DNA from 2 places in the Ureibacillus thermophilus genome. Region 2 is predicted to be linked to the other one. Evidence: riboswitches for the same ligand, from Rfam matches in the RefSeq annotation. Region 2 holds a riboswitch; the other holds the start of a gene.
The links. A riboswitch is a leader RNA that binds a small molecule or an ion and turns the genes downstream of it on or off. The one in region 2 is predicted to bind preQ1.
Positions count from the first base shown of each region.

Region 1: it holds a riboswitch for preQ1, as region 2 does, so the genes downstream of both, queC (7-cyano-7-deazaguanine synthase QueC) here and DKZ56_RS04405 (QueT transporter family protein) in region 2, are expected to answer to the same signal.

Region 1 is NZ_CP036528.1:2,865,120-2,875,985, forward strand. Features, by position in the region: partial or broken gene DKZ56_RS14445 (DUF4372 domain-containing protein) at 148-417, opposite strand; gene DKZ56_RS14450 (asparaginase) at 1,187-2,155, opposite strand; gene DKZ56_RS14455 (phosphoribosylaminoimidazolesuccinocarboxamide synthase) at 2,381-3,067, opposite strand; gene DKZ56_RS14460 (VOC family protein) at 3,315-3,686, opposite strand; gene DKZ56_RS14465 (hypothetical protein) at 3,856-4,011, shown strand; gene adhP (alcohol dehydrogenase AdhP) at 4,275-5,291, shown strand; gene queE (7-carboxy-7-deazaguanine synthase QueE) at 5,532-6,260, opposite strand; gene queD (6-carboxytetrahydropterin synthase QueD) at 6,253-6,723, opposite strand; gene queC (7-cyano-7-deazaguanine synthase QueC) at 6,710-7,390, opposite strand; PreQ1 riboswitch class I at 7,445-7,488, opposite strand; gene queF (preQ(1) synthase) at 7,494-7,994, opposite strand; PreQ1 riboswitch class I at 8,078-8,123, opposite strand; gene DKZ56_RS14495 (hypothetical protein) at 8,263-8,643, opposite strand; gene DKZ56_RS14500 (DUF5412 family protein) at 8,706-8,837, opposite strand; gene DKZ56_RS14505 (alpha/beta fold hydrolase) at 9,050-9,829, opposite strand; gene DKZ56_RS14510 (DUF2200 domain-containing protein) at 9,890-10,240, opposite strand; gene DKZ56_RS14515 (fluoride efflux transporter FluC) at 10,257-10,610, opposite strand; gene crcB (fluoride efflux transporter CrcB) at 10,612-10,866, opposite strand, start outside.
Region 2 is NZ_CP036528.1:885,244-896,109, reverse strand. Features, by position in the region: gene DKZ56_RS04415 (ABC transporter permease) at 1-468, opposite strand, end outside; gene DKZ56_RS04410 (ABC transporter substrate-binding protein) at 505-1,524, opposite strand; PreQ1 riboswitch class I at 1,888-1,931, shown strand; gene DKZ56_RS04405 (QueT transporter family protein) at 1,939-2,427, shown strand; T-box leader at 2,893-3,117, shown strand; gene trpD (anthranilate phosphoribosyltransferase) at 3,207-4,241, shown strand; gene trpC (indole-3-glycerol phosphate synthase TrpC) at 4,241-5,038, shown strand; gene DKZ56_RS04390 (phosphoribosylanthranilate isomerase) at 5,035-5,652, shown strand; gene trpB (tryptophan synthase subunit beta) at 5,658-6,848, shown strand; gene trpA (tryptophan synthase subunit alpha) at 6,845-7,627, shown strand; gene trpB (tryptophan synthase subunit beta) at 7,741-8,907, shown strand; gene DKZ56_RS04370 (NAD-dependent epimerase/dehydratase family protein) at 8,949-9,902, opposite strand; gene DKZ56_RS04365 (YolD-like family protein) at 10,023-10,343, opposite strand; gene DKZ56_RS04360 (Y-family DNA polymerase) at 10,375-10,866, opposite strand, start outside.

The sequences.
Region 1 (10,866 bases), 1.0 Mb from region 2:
ATCTTCAATTTTCATCTTCACACTTCCCCCGAAAGCTTTTTACTTGTAATATTCTGTCTCCTTGTACAATTCTCCCCTTTTTCAACTAAACTATCCCATTAGCCCATCGCTTCGTGGCACCACAGATTAAAGAAGAATTTCCGTTCTTCCATTTAATCGCCGTGACAACTGTGAAATACTAATAGAATGAAGGTCGACCCCTTTTTGAAGTTGGTCATCAAAAAGGCAATCGCTTAGCGCATGGAGACTTTCGATTTCTTCCAATTGCGCAAAAAGCAGTAATTTTAGAAATGGCTCTGTCGTTAATTTTTTCGTATAGTAATCTAATTTCATCGTTTTCATCAGTTCTTCAAATAATTGAAGATTTATTGGCGAAAACCATTGTCCAAATGAAGTTTTTCGTGTAATCTTGTCCATGAGTTTGGTCCTTTTTAGTGGATTTGGACGGGTTACCACCTGACTTATCCATTATAAAGGACTTTTTCTTTTCACAAAATAAAATAAGTGAAGATTGTGAGTCTTTTTCATTTTAAAATTAAATTAATGCAGCACTAGTGATATTTCCTAATTATATTTTCTAATAATTACTTTTTTTACATAATTTACAAATTATAATAAGTAAAAAGACTATACTCATTAAATAATTACTGACTGAATTTTGAGGAAGCAATAAATTTGAAACCAGACATTTTCATATAAAGTATCTCTTCGCTACGAGGGAAAATTTGGATAAAAATGATATTCGTGTATTTTATGTCAAAACATAAAGTTTGTGTTAAATATGTTACTTATAACTCTAATACCTTCTCTTTTAATATTTATGTTAGATCATTTTTGATTTTTAGAAATAGTTTGATTAAATCCCTCAACAAATGTATCTCAACCTTTGACTAGGACACTCAATGTATGTGGATAAAATCCATTTTCCCTTTGCCACAGTTTACGATGCAGCCGTCTAATTGGATGCCAAAACGATGAAGTATACTATTCTTCTATTTATCGAGCTCCTGGGTTTACCAAAAACAGCAAGCGATATTTGAACAGTCATTTTGAGGAATCCGCTTTGCAAAAAGGATGAAGAAAACCTGTTTCAACCATTTCTGGGGAAAAGAAAGATAATAGATAATTGTTTCTAAAAATAAAGGTGTCCTGAAAGTTCTTGACTTTCAAGACATCCTCTTCTTTGTTATCTAAATTTTCCCCTCACATCCCCCACCCCTGCAGCCAACATCACCGCCAGCTTCATGCGGGCTTTTTTGCTGTCGTAGTCGCGGCCGAGGATGGCGCCTTTCTTTTGCAAGTCGTAGGCAGTGCCTGGGGTGTCGTACACCACTTTGACGTTTCCTTCCGCCGTGCTTGTTGTCACCACCACGATGACGCCTTTTTCAATGGCATATTGCACTTGTTCTGCAACGGCCGGGTGGACTTGGCCTCGGCCGAACGCTTCAAGGACAATGCCTTTTGCTCCCGTCTCCACCGCATACTTAATCAAGCGGCCATCGGAGCCCAATGAACATTTGATGATTTCCACATAAGGCAATTCGGACTTCAGCTCATAAGTTTCCCTTTTCACCGCTTTCCCGTAAAGGATGACTTCTTCCTCATCCACATACCCCAAATGGCCGAACCCCGGCGCGTTGAAGCCGTCCACGTTGGAGGCGTGATTTTTCTTCACATAGCGGGCAGGCAAAATCTTTTCGTTGAACAACACAACCGCGCCCAAGTTTCTCGCTTCATCACTTGCAGCCAAAATGATGGCTTGGCGCAAGTTGGAAAAGGCATCCGTTCCGATCGTGGCCGGGCTTCGTTGGGCGCCTGTGACCACAACCGGCCGCTCGTCTCCAATCGTCAAATCCAGAAAATACGTCGTTTCCTCCAGCGTATCCGTTCCGTGGGTCACGACCACTCCTGCCACTTCTTGATTCTCAAACACCTTCTCAATTTTTTCTTTTAACTGAATTAAATGATCAAAGGTCATTTCATTGCTTGGCAAATGAAAAAGGGTTTCTACATTTAATTCAATATAAGTTGGCAATTCGCATTGTTTGGCCAAATCTTCCCCCGTCATCATGCCGGATGTGAGGAGCCCCGTTTCCGGATTCACGCCGCTAGCAATCGTGCCGCCCGTACTGATCAAAACCACTTTCTTTTTCATTTTTTGCACTCCTAAACTCTCAATTTATAAACGTTCATTTATCAAAATAAACCATTGTTACAAGAACTTCAACTGTCGCACGTCCAAAGAAAAACCCCCTGCAGCTGCCAAGGGAATTATTTCAAATCAAGCTGCATTTTCTCTCCCGGTTTAAATGCAAAAAAAGAGCGAATGGCAACACTCCATGATCTTCTCCACTCACTCTTTCCTTCCATTCCCTATTTCTTATCCTTCCAAAATCAATTTTTCCAATTCCAACGGCTCGATATATTCGCCATTTTTGTAGGCGCGCATGTTGCCGCCGGAAATTTCGTCGATCAACATGATTTCATTCGTTTCTTTATCACGGCCGAATTCGAATTTAATATCGTAAAGTTCGATGCCTTTTTTCGCCAATTCTTCTTTTACAATGCCGGCGATTTTTTGTGTAAGTTCTTTTAACACTTTGTATTCCGCTTTGGATAAAATGCCAAGCATGTCCAACGCATCTTCGCTGATTGGCGGGTCTTCCCGTTCATCGTCTTTGATTGTCACTTCCACAAAGGCATCAAGAGGTTGCCCTTCTTGTGCATATAAACCATATCGACGTAAGAAACTTCCCACTGCACGGAAGCGGCAAATCACTTCCAACCCTTTGCCGAATGTTTCCGCCGGTTTCACTTTCATCGTCTTTTTATCGATATCCGCTTCAATAAAATGCGTTGGGATGCCTTTTTCATTAAGCAATTCGAAAAAATATTTCGTCAATTTCAATCCTGCAAGTCCGGCACCTTCAATTGTCAATCCCACCGTGTTGGCACCTGGGTCAAATACCCCGTCAACGCCTGTTACGTCATCTTTGAATTCCAATAAATAGTTGCCATCTTCCAATTCGTAAACATTTTTCGTTTTACCAGTGTAAATGTGCTTCATGTCAAGTCTCCTTCTTCTTTTAGCCTTTTCATCGATAGAACTGATGCTGTCTTTATAATAAATCAAACAAAGTTTATCGGACAAGAGTGCCTCTTTTATTAATTACAATTTCTTCATTATTATAGCGATGAGGCCGATGAATCTAAAAGCGGCTGTCTTGTGACATACACCGTTTTACCGCCGTGGATCAAATAAAAAGACTACCCGGAAAGTCCTTCTCTCCAGATAGCACGATTAGCTGACATTATTATTTATCTTCTCTCAACAAATACTGATTTCCATCTTGGTCATAGAAAGTGAACATCGAACCATAAGGGAATTTTTGTAGTTCATCCACCTTTACGCCATTATTTTTCAACCGCTCATACGCTTCTTCAATGTTCGGTGTGCTGAAAAGGAGGGTTGGATGAGCGACATTTTCCGGTTTTTGTTTCTTCATCAATGCTTTTGAGTATAGCACCAATGTCGCAAAATCATTTTCAGGCCCCACCTCAATCCACGCCATCCCAGGCCCCATCGGCTGTTCGAATTTCAATACAAACCCTACTTTGTTAATCCAAAAATCTTTTGCCTGTTCCTGATCTTCAACATAGATTGTGATTTTTCCAATTTGGATCATCGAGATTCTCCTTTTACGCTTTTTCATTTCATTATGCCTTAAAAATGGATTAGCTAAGTATTTTTCAAACTGAATATTTTCCTATAAATATGGTTTTTTCCTATATAATATAACCATGATTAGATTCTAGGTTTATAATATATATAAAGAAATCAATGAGGAGGATATCATGGAAAATGAATATGTTGTTGGTTGGGGCACTTTGGCGTTGATCAATGCAGGGCTTGCCCAAGGAAAAAACCGCTCCGGATTGAACTGGTTCTTGATTTCGCTTTTATTGGGACCATTGGCCACATTGCTTTTATTGTTTGCAGAAAAGAGATGAATTTTTCAAAAGACGATGATTTGTAACTCAACAGTAGTATTTTCGTCCTCCATAAAACTTATTTTGATAATCATATTTTACTATTCACAAAGAGATATAATCCGCGCTTATCTCCCTATTTTTTTTATGTCGAAAAATGGAAATCTATTTACATTAAATAGTAGTATTTCCTATATTGCTGAACATACTCTCTGCTAGTATCTTTATTTTTAAGTATATGGATACGCTTCCATGTACGAAATTCAAACAAAGGGGGATTATTATTGAAAGCTGCAGTTGTATCAAAAGAAAAAACGGTGAGTGTGGTGGACAAACAATTACGTCCGCTTAAACATGGTGAAGCTTTGGTGCAGATGGAATATTGCGGAGTTTGCCACACAGATTTGCATGTGAAAAACGGGGATTTTGGGGATGTCACAGGTGTTGTTCTTGGCCATGAAGGCGTTGGAAAAGTCGTTGAAGTGGCTGAAGGGGTCACTTCCTTAAAAGTCGGCGACCGGGTAGCCATTCCTTGGTTATACGAAAGCTGTGGCCATTGCGAGTATTGCACAACGGGAAGAGAAACGTTGTGTCGAAATGTAAAAAATGCCGGCTATACGGTTGACGGAGCCATGGCGGAACAGGCGATCGTGGTTGCCAATTATGTGGTAAAAGTGCCTGACAACTTGGATCCGGCAGCTGCCACTTCCATTACATGCGCCGGAGTGACAACATATAAAGCGGTAAAAGTGTCGGATATCCGGCCTGGGCAATGGATTGGCGTATTTGGCATTGGCGGTTTAGGAAGCCTGGCTGTCCAATATGCAAAAAATGTATTTGGCGCAAGAGTAGTCGCATTCGATATTAATGACGATAAATTGGCCTTTGCAAAAGAAATGGGAGCAGATGTCACGGTGAATTCGTTAAAAGAAAATCCGAAAGAAAAAGTCCTTGAAATCACAGATGGAAAAGGATTGGACGCTTGCGTTGTGACAGCTGTGGCGAAAGCACCATTCAACCAGGCTGTAGATGTCGTAAAAGCAGGCGCCCGGGTTGTTGCAGTTGGTTTGCCTGTTGATAAAATGGATCTTGATATTCCTCGCCTTGTGCTGGACGGCATTCAAGTGGTCGGTTCCCTCGTCGGTACCCGCCAAGATTTGAAAGAAGCGTTCCAATTTGCAGCTGAAGGAAAAGTAGTACCTAGAGTAACCCTCCGAAAACTTGAAGAAATCAATGATATTATGGAAGAAATGGAGCAAGGAAAGTTCACTGGTCGAATGGTGATCGATTTTACGAACTAAAAAATAAAAGGAAGGAGCAGTCTCTTTTGGACATGCTCCTTTTTAAATTTCGAAGAATTTGGCGGTCAGAAGACGGTTTGCCTCTTTGGTTGGCGAATATGTTCGTTGATTTGGCGATTATTCTTGCCTGGTTGGCGATTATCGGGTTCTGCAGAAACGTTTTTTTCCTTTGGCGATTATGTTCCTCTATTCGGCGATTATCAGGATCTTCGCAAATTTTATAGAAGTCCTTTCTGGCCCCTACACGCCTCTTTTATTCCCCCACACAAGGGTATGGAGTTGCGGCAGTACTTTCACGTTTTGTAATTCCTCATCTGCCATTACTTTGTTAATGAGCCTTTCATATTTTTTCAGTAAGTGGCTAACGAGTTTCGTTTGATCTTTTGTAGTTGTGTCATCATTGCCAACCTGTAAGAAAAATGGAATAGTCGGATATCTTAAATGTACTTTTTTTGCATATTCATAATCTTCCTCATCAAATACAACGACTTTCAATGAAATGTGCTGGTTGCCGTTTCGGGCATTTAGCTTATCTATGATTTCAGTAAGCACAGTAAAATCTGTTTTCATCCCAGAACTTGGCGGTTTTGGGGAAATCGTCACTTGATTTACATCGTACAGCCAATCTTGCCATCTAGAGCCTTGAGTTTCGACGCCAATTTGGATTCCATTCTCCTTTAAAATCCGCACTAATCCTTCTAAATTCCGAATTAATGCCGGGTTGCCGCCTGAGATCGTTACAAAAGAGAATCCGTCTCCGCCAAGCCGTTTCAATTCCGTCCAAATTTCTTCTGCGGTCATTTGCCGAATCAACTCTTTACCGCTGCCATCCCATGTAAAGGCTGAGTCGCACCATTCACAAGAGTAGTCACAGCCTGCCGTGCGAACAAACATCGTCTTTTGCCCGATGACCATCCCTTCTCCCTGAATGGTAGGGCCAAAAATCTCCATAACGGGAATTTTACTCACTTTCCATCCACTCCCGTCTAGCTTCTGCATAACTTGTAGGAGTCTCATAGAGTCGAATAAATTCTACCCGCGCCCCGTCAAAACCTTTCTCCTGCAACGCTTCCGCCAATTTTTCATAAATCCAAACGACCATATTCTCAGCTGTTGTATTCATTGGCGGCAACGTTTCATTTAAATAGCGGTGGTCCAAATAGATTTCAATTTTTTCTTTCCAAATGTCTTTAAGGTCAGCAAAATCAATAACTAACCCTCGATCATCCGGATATCCGCTTACTCCAAGCACTACTTTGTACGTATGCCCATGGAGGTTTTTGCATTTCCCTTCATATGCATGCAAATGATGGGCGGCATCAAATGTAAATTCCTTGCTGACGAGCACACGCTTCGAGTGATATCTCAATTGGTCTCTTTGAATATCTTCATCTAGTTTTTGAAGCTTATCAACAATTCTAAAATCTAACATGTGAAGCACCCTTTCTAGAACGTAAATACTCATCAAGACCTCTTTTTCTCAACTTACATGCTGGACATTCTCCACAGCCATCTGCAATGATTCCGTTATAGCAAGTCAATGTATTGTTTCGTACAAAATCAAGCACACCTAATTGGTCTGCCAGTTCCCATGTTTGTGCTTTCGTTAACCACATGAGCGGCGTATGAATGACAAACGTATCATCCATCGCTAAATTCATTGTTACATTCAACGATTTGATAAAAACATCACGGCAATCAGGATAGCCACTAAAATCCGTTTCACATACGCCTGTTACGATATGCTTTGCTCCTACTTGGCTTGCTAACACCCCTGCAAAGGAAAGGAATAGCAAATTGCGCCCCGGCACAAAGGTAGAAGGAAGCTCGCCATCTTTCCCTTCCTCAACTTCGATATCATCCCGTGTTAGTGCGTTTGGAGCTAGCTGATTTAAAAGGGACATATCAAGAATGTGATGCTTCACTCCTACTTCCTTTGCGATTTCCTTCGCACATTCAATTTCCAATCGATGTCTTTGACCATAATCAAACGTCACAGCTTCCACTTCTTTAAACTGTTCTTTTGCCCAAAACAAACATGTCGTGCTGTCTTGTCCACCGCTGAATACGACGATTGCTTTCTCTTCTTTTAATATCATTAAAGACACTCCTTTATAAAGAAAAAAACAGCATCCTAAGAAGGAAATGCTGTTTTCTTCTTAGTTTTTTATAGAGGGTAGCTAAGAACCTCTGTTATTCAATTTATCGATTATCCACTTTTTCTGGATATAAATCATGATTCATTAAACGATAATTTGCCATTTCTTCATATTTCGTTCCAGGTCTGCCGTAGTTGCAGTATGGGTCGATGGAGATGCCTCCGCGCGGCGTGAATTTGCCCCATACTTCAATATATCTTGGATCCAGCAATTTGATTAAATCATTCGTTATGATATTTACGCAGTCTTCATGAAAATCCCCATGGTTACGGAAACTGAATAAATATAACTTGAGAGATTTGCTTTCGACTAATTTTTTGTCTGGAATATAGGAAATATAAATCGTGGCAAAGTCCGGCTGGCCAGTAAGCGGACAAAGGCTTGTAAACTCAGGACAATTAAACTTCACAAAATAGTCCCGATCAGAATGCAGATTATTCACCGCTTCCAACACTTCCGGCGCATACTTTGTTGGATAATTCGTTTTCTGATTTCCTAATAAGGTTAAATCTTTGAGACCATCTTCCAATTTGCGACTAGACATAAAAAAAAAACCTCCTTGCAAAATGTTTCCCAACATTTACAAGAGAGGACACCCATAAATTCTATAAAACTCATGAAATTGGTTGTTTCATAGTTTTTTATAGAGGGTTAAGCTATGAACCTCTCCCGTGCTAGTCGGGCCAATTTAATAGTATAGAAGTTTGGAAAATGAGTCAACTTGTTTTTTGGGGTGATTTAGGAAAAAGAGGAGGTTGGAGATAAAAAATAAGCAGGTTCACGGGTGTGCACCTGAAGCATGGATGTAAGAATTATGAATGTTTTTTGAGCTTGTCTATTTCTCTTTCATTACGAACAGCTTTCTGCCAAATATAGTCTTGGTCGGCTTTGATGGTATTGATGGCACGCATTAATTCGTCATAGCGCTCTTCGTTTTTCATTTCATATTCGTCTTGTCTTTCTTTTATTTCGCGAATTTCTGTTTTGATTTCTTTGATTTCTGCTTTGATTCCTTGAATTTCTGCTTTCATTCCTTGGATTTCTGCTTTCATTCCTTGGATTTCTGCTTTCATTCCTTGGATTTCTGCTTTCATTCCTTTGATTTCTGCTTTCATTCCTTGGATTTCTGATTGAATGGCGCCAACAATTTGAATAAGCTGTGTTAACATTTCCTCTGTTTTTCCATTGCTCATATGATTTCACCCCCTATTATTTTTATATTTTGTCATGAAGAACTGTTAAAATCAAGGACTTATTACACCGTTGCCCCACCCATAGATAAATAAGCTTTGACCGCATAAGTTCCTTCCGGAGAAATCGGTTGGGCAATTAATTCGTCCTTCAACCGGCTCCAGTCAAAAAAAGAGCCAATATATACCGTAGCCAAAAATCCCGTCAAAAAGGAGGAACCAAAAAAGAAAAACAGTTAGAACTTTTTTCTTTACTTCGGGTTTTACTGCGGCAAGTTCCAGTGGCTATCCCTCCACAAATATAGTTTTAAATTAGAGTGACGCTAGATGCTGGAAGAAGTTTGATTAAGATTTATTTTTATCCATATTGAAATAAAAAAAGCAAATTAGAAACTTGTTCCAATTCGCTTTAAATGAATTGCCACAATACTTCATTGAATTTATTCCGCTCTTCCCAGAAGGTTCCGTGTCCACTATATTGAAATGGCACAATGATGGAGTTTGGAATGCGTTCACTTAGTTCATGCGTTTGGGCAAAGGGAATGACCTTATCATGAATTCCGTGGATGATTAAAGTAGGAACATGAATTTTCGATAAATCAGCATATAATTTTTCATCCCTTAATGTATTAATAATAGCAATCGTGGACCAGCTGGCCGCTTCCATGCCCATGTTCATAAACCAATCGGAAAATTCTTTCGTAATATATTGGAAGAAAAATCCATCAATGACTTTTTGCATCATTTTTGCCCGGTCATTGTATGCTAGTTCAAGGAAGCTTTGCCCCGTTTCCTGCGTAAAACTGACCGGAGCCGCGCTGGCAACAAGGATAAGTTTCGATACTCCATAGCCATTGTGGCGGGACATATAGCGGATAGCAATAGCTCCTCCTGTTGAATGGCCAACTAATGCAAAATGTTGAAGCTGCAGTGCTTTCACAACGGCCAACACATCATCAGCCAACCTGTTAAAATCGTAGCCTTCAAAAGGTTTATCCGACTTTCCGTACCCTCTCCAGTCAATGCCAATGCAGCGGTATCCGAGGGCCGGCAACACGTTGAACTGATATTCAAACTGTTTGTGATTTAATGGCCAACCGTGCAAGAAGACAATGGTTTTCTTTCCAAATGGATTAATATCTTCCACATATAATTTTACACCCGAATCCACAGGAACATAATAGCCCATGAATATCCTCCTTTCGGAATAGGATATTCAGTGCTGAAATGATTGGTGAAGTAAACCCGTTTAGCTCCGTAAAATTTTCTCCATGGCTTTTCCTTTTGCAAGTTCGTCAATCAGTTTATCTAAATAGCGAATTTCCCGCATCAATGGTTCTTCAATTTCCTCCACCCGCACTCCGCAAATAACGCCTTTAATAAGAGAACGGTTCGGATTTAATTGGGGAGCTTCTGCAAAAAACGTTTCAAAATCCGCTTCTTTTTCTAGTTGCGCCTCCAACTCTTCTTGGCTATATCCCGTTAGCCAACGAATAATTTCATCCACTTCCTCTTTAGTGCGTCCTTTTTTCTCCGCTTTCTGAACATATAGAGGATACACTCCAGAAAATTTCATCTTATATATTCGATTGTTTCTCATCATAAATCTCCTTTTCTTAACAAATCATTCCTATTAAATACCCAAAAAATGTAAGAGTTATTCCACCTATGTAGGTAATAATTATGTACAAAAGGAAATTCTTTTTATTCTTTAAATAAAGCTGAGTGAGTTCTAATTTCATCGTGGAGAAAGTGGTAAATGCCCCTAAAAAACCTGTCCCAAAAAGTAAAGCAATCATTTCATTTACTTTTGCCCCGACGATCATCCCCAATAAGAACGATCCTAGCAGATTTACGGTCAACGTTCCAAAGGGAAAAGACACTTTCTTATTGAATGCTTTACTCATGGCAAAACGGGAAACGGCTCCTGCAAAGCCTCCGATTCCTACGAACAAAAAATTGATCCACATTTTATTTCCCCCCCTTAAATCCCAAGCGGCTCATGAACAATCCGCCCACTAGGCTTGCCAAAATATAAACTACGCCTACTAAAATATGTTGATTCTCAAAAAGTTGAATCGTTTCGACACTAAGTGTGGAAAAGGTTGTGAATGAACCAACAAAACCGGTGCTAATGGCGATCGCAACGCTTGGAGATATAGAGATTCTTTTAAATAATGAAGTCGAAAGCCATGCCAATAAAAAACTGCCTGCAAGATTAGTAAT
Region 2 (10,866 bases):
AGGTAAATGTTTTACACCTAAACTGGACAAAATATTATTTAATGCTGAATCAATCCCTAATGGTTCCCAAATCTTTGAAAATTGAGTGAAGATGGTTTCACTATTTAGGAGGGGAACGTTCGGAAGGCTTGTTGCATTTTCACTTGAGAAGCCCATGATTCTTAGATTTATGGAATAGAGGCCAATCATCATAATGATACCGGCAAGGAGCGGATTAATGTTTCCTTTGGTATGTAATAAACCGGTAATACACCCTGCAATAAATCCCGCTACGATTGCAGCGAGTGTTGCCAAAATGGGGTGGTAACCTAGCACAATCATCGTTGCTACCGTGGCTGCCCCCGTTACAAAACTACCATCTACCGTCAAGTCCGGAAAATCTAACACTCGGAATGTTAGATACACTCCGAGTGCCATAATCGCGTAGATGATTCCTTGCTCAACTGAACCGAACATTGCTGCAAACATATTGAATCATCTCTCCTAACATATCGAAATTCATTATTAATTTTCTGTTTCTACAAGCTCTGCATTCCATTCATCTTTTACTTCAATGCCAAGTTTTTCTACAACATCTTTGTTCATAACAAGTTTTAAAGTATTTGGATATTCTGCTGGAATGTCTGCTGGTGTTGCTTCACCCTTCAAAATTTTCACAGCCATTTGACCAGCTTGGTAACCGATGTCATAGTATTCAAATCCAAATGCCAATAATCCGCCGCGTCTTACAGAGTCAAATTCGCCCACAACAAGCGGCAATTTATTGCTTTCTGCTACTTGGATTACAGATTCAAGAGCTGATACAACTGTGTTGTCTGTGATAATGTAGAATGCATCCACTTTGCCTACTAAAGATTCTGCTGCTTGTTTAGTTTCTGAACTTTGGGCTACTGTTGTAGTTTCCACTTTCATTCCTAATGAATCAGCAATTTCTCTTACTTGGTTCACTTGTGCAACAGAGTTTTGTTCCCCAGCATTGTAAATCATGCCGACTTTTTCAATGCCTAATTCATTTTTCATGAATTCTACTGTTGTTTTAATAGCATCTGGATGCAGGTCGATTGTACCTGTCACGTTGCCTCCAGGAGATTCAATAGAATCGATTAATTGTGCTGCAACAGGATCTGTTACAGATGTGAAAACGATTGGAATATCAGATGTTACATTTTTTGCCGCTTGTGCAGATGGAGTGGAGTTCGCAAAGATTAAATCAACTCCTGCACTTGCTAAGTTTTGGGCAATTTGCGTATTTAAACTATTGTCGTTTTGGGCAAGCTGATAATCATATTCAACATTTAATCCCGCATCTTTCAACGCATCTTGGAATCCTTGGTATGCTGCGTTTAAAGATGGGTGTTCAACAATTTGCGTTACACCAATTTTGTAAGTTTTTGTTTCTTCTGTTTTCGTATCAGTACCTTTGCTTTCATCTTTTTCAGATGTATTGTCATTACCGCCGCAAGCAGCTAAAAGCAGCAATAAACCGAGCAATAAAAATGATAGCTTTTTCATACTGCTCTTCATAAATTTCCCCCCTGTTATTCTTCAAATTTTCTGACTATTTTTAATATAAATTTTGTCGCTTTAAATTGATAAAGCGAAGTTTAACGTTATATTACATTTTCATAAAAGAACAGTCAATAACATTAGGAATCTTCTGAAATTAAAAATGTTCTTTTTATTCTTTCAAAAATAGCAATTTAGTGCTTTCAACCAATAAATTGCGTGAATTTTCTAGAAAATATATTATATAAAAATAATGAATAATTTGTGAAAAAATCGTGAACTTTTTCAGTAATAAAAAACACCTATATATAGGTTCAATTGCTCAAAAATCCAATTTGTGATTTTTCGATAAATGTAATATAATATTTTTTTGTGTGTTCACACACCGTGGTTCGCAAAATCCCACGATAAAAAACTAAGGAGTGTATCATGATGAAAACAAAATTCTTAGCAGTATCTGCAATTATTGCTGCACTATATATCGCCGTAACTTATACGCTCTCTTTTTTGAGCTTCGGTGATATTCAATTTCGCATTGCGGAAATTTTTAACCATTTAATCGCCTTCAATCCCCGCTATATGTTAGGGGTTGTGCTGGGAGTGTTTATTTCAAACTTATTCTCTCCTCTTGGCTGGTTCGATTTAGTGTTCGGCGTAGCCCACTCCCTCATCTGTTTAACGACTCTTATCATCATTAGCAAATTTGTAAAAAACATTGTTTATCGTATGTTGATGAACTCTTTTGTCTTTACTTTCATGATGTGGATTATCGCCTTGGAATTAAAGTTGGCGCTTGATCTTCCTTTCTGGCTTTCATGGCTTTCGACGGCCATCGGAGAAGCTGTCGTGCTGCTTATTGGCATTCCGATTATGAAATTGCTTGATAAACGATTAAACTTTAAAAATTTAATCGATTCATGATAGAAGAGGCTGGGACAAATCTAAAAAAGAGGTTGGGACAAATCTAAAAAAACATCATTTTCTCCAAGGAGAAAATGATGTTTTTTTGATATGTTATTAAAATTGATTTCCGTTCCGGGGACGCTTTCCGCGGGCCCGGCTCGAGCCTCCTCGGAGCTCATTGCTTCGCTCCTGCGGTGTCTCGAGACACGGGCTGTTCCCGCAGGAGTCGCCCCGTCACTTCAATCAATTTTTAGTTATATCAAATATTTATCAAAACCCTTTCAACTACCCCTTTAATTCTTTGTTTATGTCCCAGCCTCTTTTCGCATCTTTCTTTTTGAATTGAGCGAAAATTATTGACATTCATGCAAATTCTGAATAAAATAATTTTCAACTAAATTGTTCGTGGCGGAGAAAGGCTGTGGAAGCGCAGCACCGCACCGATTGTTGAGTTGAGCCTGAGTTTAGTTGAGAATAGCCGAGCTGAAATTGATGAGTAAGGAAAAGTAGCGAAATGCGTATGCCTAAGAGAGCTAGTGGTTGGTGGGAACTAGCGCATACCTTTCGTGAATGGGCCTTACGAGAGCAACTGCGCAAGTGGTTGACGTCTTTCCCGCGTTACAGGGAAGTGCTTTTTTAAGCACACTGAGGTGGAAGTAGCAACTACTTCAACAGAGGTGGCAACGCGGCCTGTTCGTCGTCCTCTGCAAATGGGATTTTGCGCCCATTTGCAGAGGTTTTTTTATTGCGGCTATTCTATCTAAGCTTCAAATTTATTAAATTTGGAGGATGATAGAATGAACATTCAAGCTTTTACAAAACGTGTTCAACAAAAAGAAGATTTGTCTTACGATGAGATGATCCAAGCCGTTGAACTCATTTTTGCAGAGAAAACGCCAAAAGAAGACATCGCGGAATTTTTATTGGCTCTTCGCGAAAAAGGCGAAACCGCGGAAGAAGTTGCTGCCCTTTCCATCGTAATGAAATCCAATGCCATCAAAATCCCCGTTCCAAAAGGGTCTTATATTGACAATTGCGGCACTGGAGGCGATGGACTTCATACATTCAACATCAGCACCACTTCCGCCTTTGTGTTGGCAAGCAACGGTGTGAAAGTCGCAAAACATGGTAACCGAAAAATTTCTAGTTCTTCCGGCAGCACGGATGTGTTGGAAGCATTGGGCATACACAATGATTTCACTGCCGAAGAATCTGCTCAGTTGCTAGAACAGGAAGGCATCGCTTTTCTATACGCTCCTAATGTTCACCCGAAACTGAAACGCATTGGCGAAGTTCGTCGAGCCATTGGAAAACCAACCATTTTTAACTTAGTAGGTCCTCTGACAAATCCGGTCGATTTAGAATGTCAACTTGTCGGCATTAGCCGTCCTGATTTTGTTGAAGAATATGCAAAAGTGCTGCGCATTTTAGGAAGAAAACGGGCGATTGTTGTATCTGGTTCCAATGGAATGGATGAAGCTTCTCTTGACCAAAAAAACTATGCGGTGATTTTGGAAAATGGAGAAATTAAACCTCTTTCCATCAACATTGAAGAATTAGGATTGCAGCCCGCTACAATTTGCCATCTTCGCGGTGGTACGCCAGAAGAAAATGCGAATATTTTAAAAGACTTGTTGAAAGGAAATCGCTCGCCTTATTACGATGCAGTGGTATTAAATGCAGCGCTCGGGTTCTTTGCATACGGTGCCGTTGAATCTTTGAAAGATGGCGTTTTTATAGCGCGCGATGCGATTGAATCCGGCCGAGCTTACGAGAAGCTTGAAGCAGTCATTGAATTCAGCCAAAACATCATAAAGGAGCAATCCCGCTAATGACAATTTTAGATACGATTATTGAACATAAAAAAAACATTTTACCGAAATTGCAAGAAACAAAGCCGGATTGGAACGTTCCCATCGTGAAACGCCCTTCGTTATATGATTTGCTCAGAAAATCGGACACCTTGCAAATCATTGCAGAAATGAAACGGGCCTCTCCTTCCAAAGGCATTATTAATGCCAATGCAGATCCGGTGGAGCAAGCAAAACGCTATGAAAAAGCAGGATCCGCTTGCATTTCCGTACTGACGGAAGAAAAATTTTTCAAAGGCTCATTTGAAGATTTGGCGAACATTGCAAAAAATGTAAATCTGCCAATCTTAAATAAAGATTTTATTATTGATAAAGTACAAGTTGATTACGCACTGCGGTCAGGTGCATCCGTCATTCTTCTCATTGTGGCGGCATTAGAGGACGTAACGCTTGCTGAATTGTATGAATACGCTGAAAGTTTAGGGCTGGAAGTGCTTGTGGAGGTGCACAACGAAGAAGAATTGGAGCGCGCCCTTCGCCTCCGCCCGAAACTTCTTGGCGTAAACAACCGAGATTTAAAAACCTTTCATGTGGATTTAGCCCAAACCGAAAAGCTTGCAGAAATGATTAAACGCTATCCGGACATTGCTTTCATTAGCGAAAGCGGCATTTTTCAAAAAGCAGATGCAGAACGAGTGGCAAATGCAGGAGCCCGAGGAATTCTAGTTGGAGAGTCTCTTATGAGAAGCGGCAACCCAGAGGACACGTTAAAATCATTCCAAATCAAACTTCCTGCCCTAGAGGATGTAGAGCGATGACAAAAGTGAAAATTTGCGGGTTAAAAGAAAACGTGCATGTGCATTGCGCCGTCAATGCTGGATCGGATTTTGTAGGCTTCGTGTTTGCGCCGAGCAAGAGGCAAATTTCCATCGAGAAAGCCAGGGAACTGGCAAAACTGGTGCCAAACCATGTGAAGAAAGTCGGCGTCTTTGTTAATCCGACCATAGAGGAAGTAAGAGAAGCTTTTGAAAGCGTACCACTTGATTATGTGCAATACCATGGCAATGAAGATCCGAACTTTATTAACCAATTAGGCTACCCTTCTATTAAAGCCTTTTCCATCCGGGATAAGGATGATGTGGAGAAAGCTAGCAAGTTTAACGTAGATTACTATTTATTCGATGCACCTGGAACAGACTACGCCGGTGGGAGCGGAAATACATTTGACTGGTCCCTTTTAGATCAACTTTCCATCCCAAGGGAGAAAGTGATTCTGGCAGGAGGACTCAACGCGGCAAATGTCAATCAAGCCATTGCAACGGTTCAACCTTTTGCAGTGGATGTATCAAGCGGCGTTGAGCAACACGGCAAAAAGAGCTGCGAACTGATTCAATCCTTTATCCAAGCTGTAAAAACTTCAAAAAGGAGCTAACGGACATGACGACAACCGTAAAAGGCAAATTCGGTCGTTTTGGAGGACAATTTGTGCCGGAAACCTTAATGACTGCTTTGCAAGAACTGGAAGAAGCTTATGAACATTATAAACACGATGAGTCTTTTCAACAGGAACTCCGCTACTATTTAAAAGACTACGTCGGCAGAGAAACGCCCCTCTATTTTGCGGAACGGCTCACTGAATATTGCGGCGGCGCCAAAATTTATTTAAAACGGGAAGATTTGAACCATACCGGCGCACATAAAATCAACAATGCCCTCGGCCAGGCATTGCTTGCCAAAAAAATGGGCAAAACGAAAATTGTGGCTGAAACAGGCGCCGGCCAACACGGTGTAGCGACAGCAACCGCCTGCGCCCTTCTTGGAATGGAATGCATCGTTTTTATGGGAGCAGAAGATGTGAAACGCCAAGCATTAAACGTATTCCGTATGGAGCTTTTAGGCACAAAAGTCGTGGCTGTTGAAAAAGGATCCAGAACGTTGAAAGATGCGGTGAACGAAGCCTTGCGCTACTGGGTGACGAATGTAGAAACAACCCACTACATTTTAGGTTCTGCGATGGGGCCCCATCCCTTCCCTACCATCGTTCGCGATTTCCAAAGAGTCATCGGGGATGAAACGAAAAAACAAATTTTAGAAAAGGAAAACCGCCTTCCTGACGCTGTTGTAGCCTGCATCGGAGGCGGCAGCAATTCCATCGGGATGTTTTATCCTTTTGTAGAAGACAAGGAAGTTGCATTATATGGCGTGGAAGCTGCCGGAAAAGGATTTGAAACCGGCAAACATGCAGCGGCCATCAATGCTGGAAAAACAGGTGTACTGCACGGCGCTTATATGTATTTATTGCAAGATGAAAACGGATTTGTGCAAGAAGCCCACTCCATTTCTGCAGGTCTTGACTACCCAGGAGTTGGTCCTGAACATTGCTATTTGCATGAAACCGGCCGCGCAAAATATGTCATGGCAACAGATGAGGAGGCGCTTGAAGCCGTAAAGCTTCTTTGCCGAACAGAAGGTATTCTCCCTGCCCTTGAAAGCGCCCATGCCGTTCACTATGCGGCAGAGCTAGCCAAAACGATGAGGAAAGACCAAATCGTTGTCGTTTGTTTATCCGGCCGCGGCGACAAAGACGTGCACACGATTTACGATGCCCTTGGAGGTGACTTAGCATGAGCCGAATCAAAGAAGCCATTTTAGAAACCAATCTTCAAGGCCATAAAGCATTTATTCCTTACATCATGGCAGGCGATGGCGGGCTTGAAACGTTGAAACCGACCATTTTAAAACTTCAAGAACTAGGAGTCACAGCCATTGAAGTGGGCATCCCTTTCACCGACCCGGTTGCTGATGGGCCAACGATTGAAGAAGCAGGCCGACGAGCTTTGGCAAAGGGAACGACTTTGCGAAAAGTGCTTGAAACCCTTGCAACATTTGCAGATGAAGTTGCCATTCCTTTAGTGGCAATGACGTATTTGAATCCGATTTTAGCTTATGGAATTGATGACTTTGCAAAAGATGCATATAAAGCAGGTATCCGCGGCGTTATTATTCCGGATATGCCATTAGAGGAAAGCGAGTTAGTCCATCCCTCTTTACAAGCGGCTGGCATTGATTTAGTGCAGCTTGTGTCACTTACAAGTACACCGGGGCGGATTGAAAAACTCACAAAAGCAAGCGAAGGATTCATTTATGCGGTGACCGTCAACGGCATCACTGGCGCCCGTTCCTCTTTTGAAGGAAATTTGGAAGATCATTTCAAAACAATTCAAAGCTACACGGATACGCCGGTTTTAGCGGGATTCGGCATCTCCACCCCTGAACACGTAAAGCAATTTGGCTCCTTTACAAGCGGCGTCATTGTGGGAAGCAAAATTGTCGATTGTTTGACAAAAGGCGATTGGGAGACAATTGAAAACCTTGTGAAAGCTTCGAAGGCTGTTCCTTTGGCTTAATCTTCATTTATCTTCAAAATATCATCTGGTTTTATGAACATATCACTGGGGGTTGTGACAATATCGCCCTGTTTTGTGAACATATCACCCAATATAAAAAAGGAGTTGTAATCATGAGCAAAACATTAATTCAAAATGGCTACTACGGAAACTATGGCGGCAGCTTCGTTCCGGATGATGTGCAAAAAGTGCTTGAAAAAATTGCAGAAGAATTTGCAAAAGTAAAAGACGACCCTGCTTTCAACGAAGAACTCAACTTTTATTTGAAAGAATACGCTGGCCGTGAAACACCTCTTTATTTTGCTAAAAACTTAACGGAAAAATTAGGCGGAGCAAAAATTTATTTAAAACGGGAAGATTTAAACCATACGGGCTCCCATAAATTAAACAATGTGCTTGGCCAAATTTTGCTTGCCAAACGTATGGGAGCTAAAAGAATCATCGCTGAAACGGGAGCAGGACAACATGGAGTTGCCACTGCTACAGCTGCTGCGATGTTCGGAATGGAATGTACAATCTACATGGGGGCAAAAGATACGAAACGCCAAGCGCTAAATGTATTCCGCATGGAGCTTCTTGGCGCAAAAGTTGTGGCGGTGGATAAAGGAAACGGCTTATTAAAAGAAGCGGTGGATGAGGCATTCCTAGATTTAGTGAAAAACCATGATAACACTTTCTATTTACTAGGTTCAGCAGTAGGCCCTACTCCATATCCTGAAATTGTTGAGCATTTCCAATCCGTTATTAGCCGTGAAAGCCGTGCGCAGCATTTAGAAAAAGAAGGCAAACTACCGACAGCAGTTGTAGCAGCGGTAGGCGGCGGAAGCAATGCGGCTGGCGCCTTCTCCCATTATATCAATGACGAAAACGTGCGTTTAATCGGTGTGGAACCTGCTGGCGCTGCAACGCTGACAAAAGGTTCCCCTGGCATTCTTCATGGTTTCAAAAGCTACGTTCTTCAAGATGAAGAAGGCAATTTGCTTGAAACAAACTCCATCGCTGCCGGCTTGGATTATCCAGGCGTCGGCCCACTTCACGCTTACTTGCATGAAACAGGACGCGGCGAATATGTAACAGTTACAAATGAGGAAGTGCTGGAAGCTTTCCAAGTATTATCAAGGACAGAAGGCATTATTCCTGCCCTTGAAAGCTCCCATGCCGTTGCTCACACATTAAAACTTGCACCGACTTTATCACCTGAAGACACAATCATCGTCAATATTTCCGGACGCGGCGATAAAGACGTGCAACAAGTATTTGAATTGCTCAAAAATCAATAAACCATGAGGGGATGTTCGGACTGCCGAACTCCCCTTTCTTTTTAAATCGGTGTTTTGCTTGTGATGCCGCCGCCGATTTTATCAAGCATATCAATTGTCATTGTCTGCAAATCATAAATCGGATTAAATCCCCAATCCGCAATGGCTTGGGATGAATCGATGGAATTTGGCCAGCTTTCTGCAATGCTTTGCCGCACTGGATCAACATCATACTTAATTTCAAAATGAGGAATATGTTTTTTGATTTCCGCTGCAATTTCCGACGGGTCAAAGCTCATGGCAGAAACATTATAGGCATTGCGAACGGTTAATTTAGCAGGGTCAGCTTCCATTAAATCGATAATCGCGTTCAAAGCATCGGGCATATACATCATATCCATATAAGTCCCTTCAGCAATATAAGAAGTGTAGCTTCCTTCATTTACCGCTTTATGATAAATTTCCACTGCGTAATCCGTTGTGCCTCCCCCAGGCGGTGTTCCCGGTGAAATTAGCCCTGGAAAGCGGAGACCTCTTACATCTACCCCGTAGCGCAAGTGATAATAATCGCATAATAGCTCCCCTGCTACTTTATTGACGCCATACATCGTTGTTGGCCGCTGCAATGTTTCTTGCGGGGTATTGATTTTTGGCGTTGATGGTCCAAAGACAGCGATGGAGCTTGGGTTAAAGAGCTGCATATTTAATTCTTTTGATACTTCCAATGCATTCAACAAGCCGCCCATATTTAATTCCCAGGCAAGAATGGGTTTGATTTCAGCCGTTGCAGAAAGTAATGCCGCCAAATGAATCATCGTGTCCGCATTGAATTTTTTCGCCACTTCGTACATTTTTAATGCATCGAGCACATCCAATACTTCAAAGGGACCGTCATGATTTTTATCTTCCCGAATATCCGTTGCCAATACATTGTCTTTTCCATACTCAAATCGGAGTTTTCTCACCAATTCTGAACCAATCTGTCCAAGCGCACCAGTGACAAGGATTCTTTTCATCTCGCCCCTCCTCTGATGAATTCAAACCTACTTCGCGAGCAATATAGAGTATGTTGTAAACTATTTATATGCCAGTGCTTTCTAGTAGGCTATTGGTTCGACTAGAGAAGGGGGGCATTTTCATTCCAAAATGGTAGCGCCATAGATGGATTCAAAAGGAAAAGAGCGGCCGTCTTCCAATATGCAAATGCGCCGTTTATTATCAAGGACGGCAATCTTTCCTGTCTCTTTAGAAGTGCGGTCCTTTTTCCAAATTTTTAATTCGACTTCATAGTGATTTTGATAGGCAATAAGAAGCTGCTCGTTCAAATCTTGCAGCGCCCATTCATCCAAAACCGGCTTTTCTTCGCGCTCATCTTTTTCTCTCCATTCCCGGAGCATTTTCACGTGTTCCGGGAGCATCATTGCATTCCATTTAATATTTCCACGGTCTCGAATCATCTTTCTCACCTCTATACAAAGCAGCACCTTTTTATTTTTTATGGCCGCCCAAAAGTTGCGCCCTCTCAAGCGCCGTTCCTGCCTCCGTATAAGAAACGGCTCGAAGCACAGCAGTCGGCCCCCATTTGGAGCGCAAAGCATCCATCGCGGCGCCGAGTTTTCTCCTTTTCCATTTTTGCTGGTCGAAAAAACTTAATTGCATCGAGCGTTCTGTTTCCAATTTCGAAAGGCTGATGGCAATTTGCCTTACCGGACGTTCTGCATAATGTTCATCAAACAGTTCCCTGCATACTTCATATATTTTCATCGTATCATTCGTCGGTTCATCCATCGTTCGGGCATGATGGAAACCTCCTCCAAAAGCATCTTTGCTGTAGCTTACACCGAGGGAAATGGTTCTCCCTGCTTGATAGGCTTCTCTTGCCCGGCGTGCCACATCTTCACACATTTCTAAAATGACGGCGAGGATTTCGCTGCGCGTGCGATAATCCCTCATCAGCACTTGCCCTTTGCCAAAGCTGAT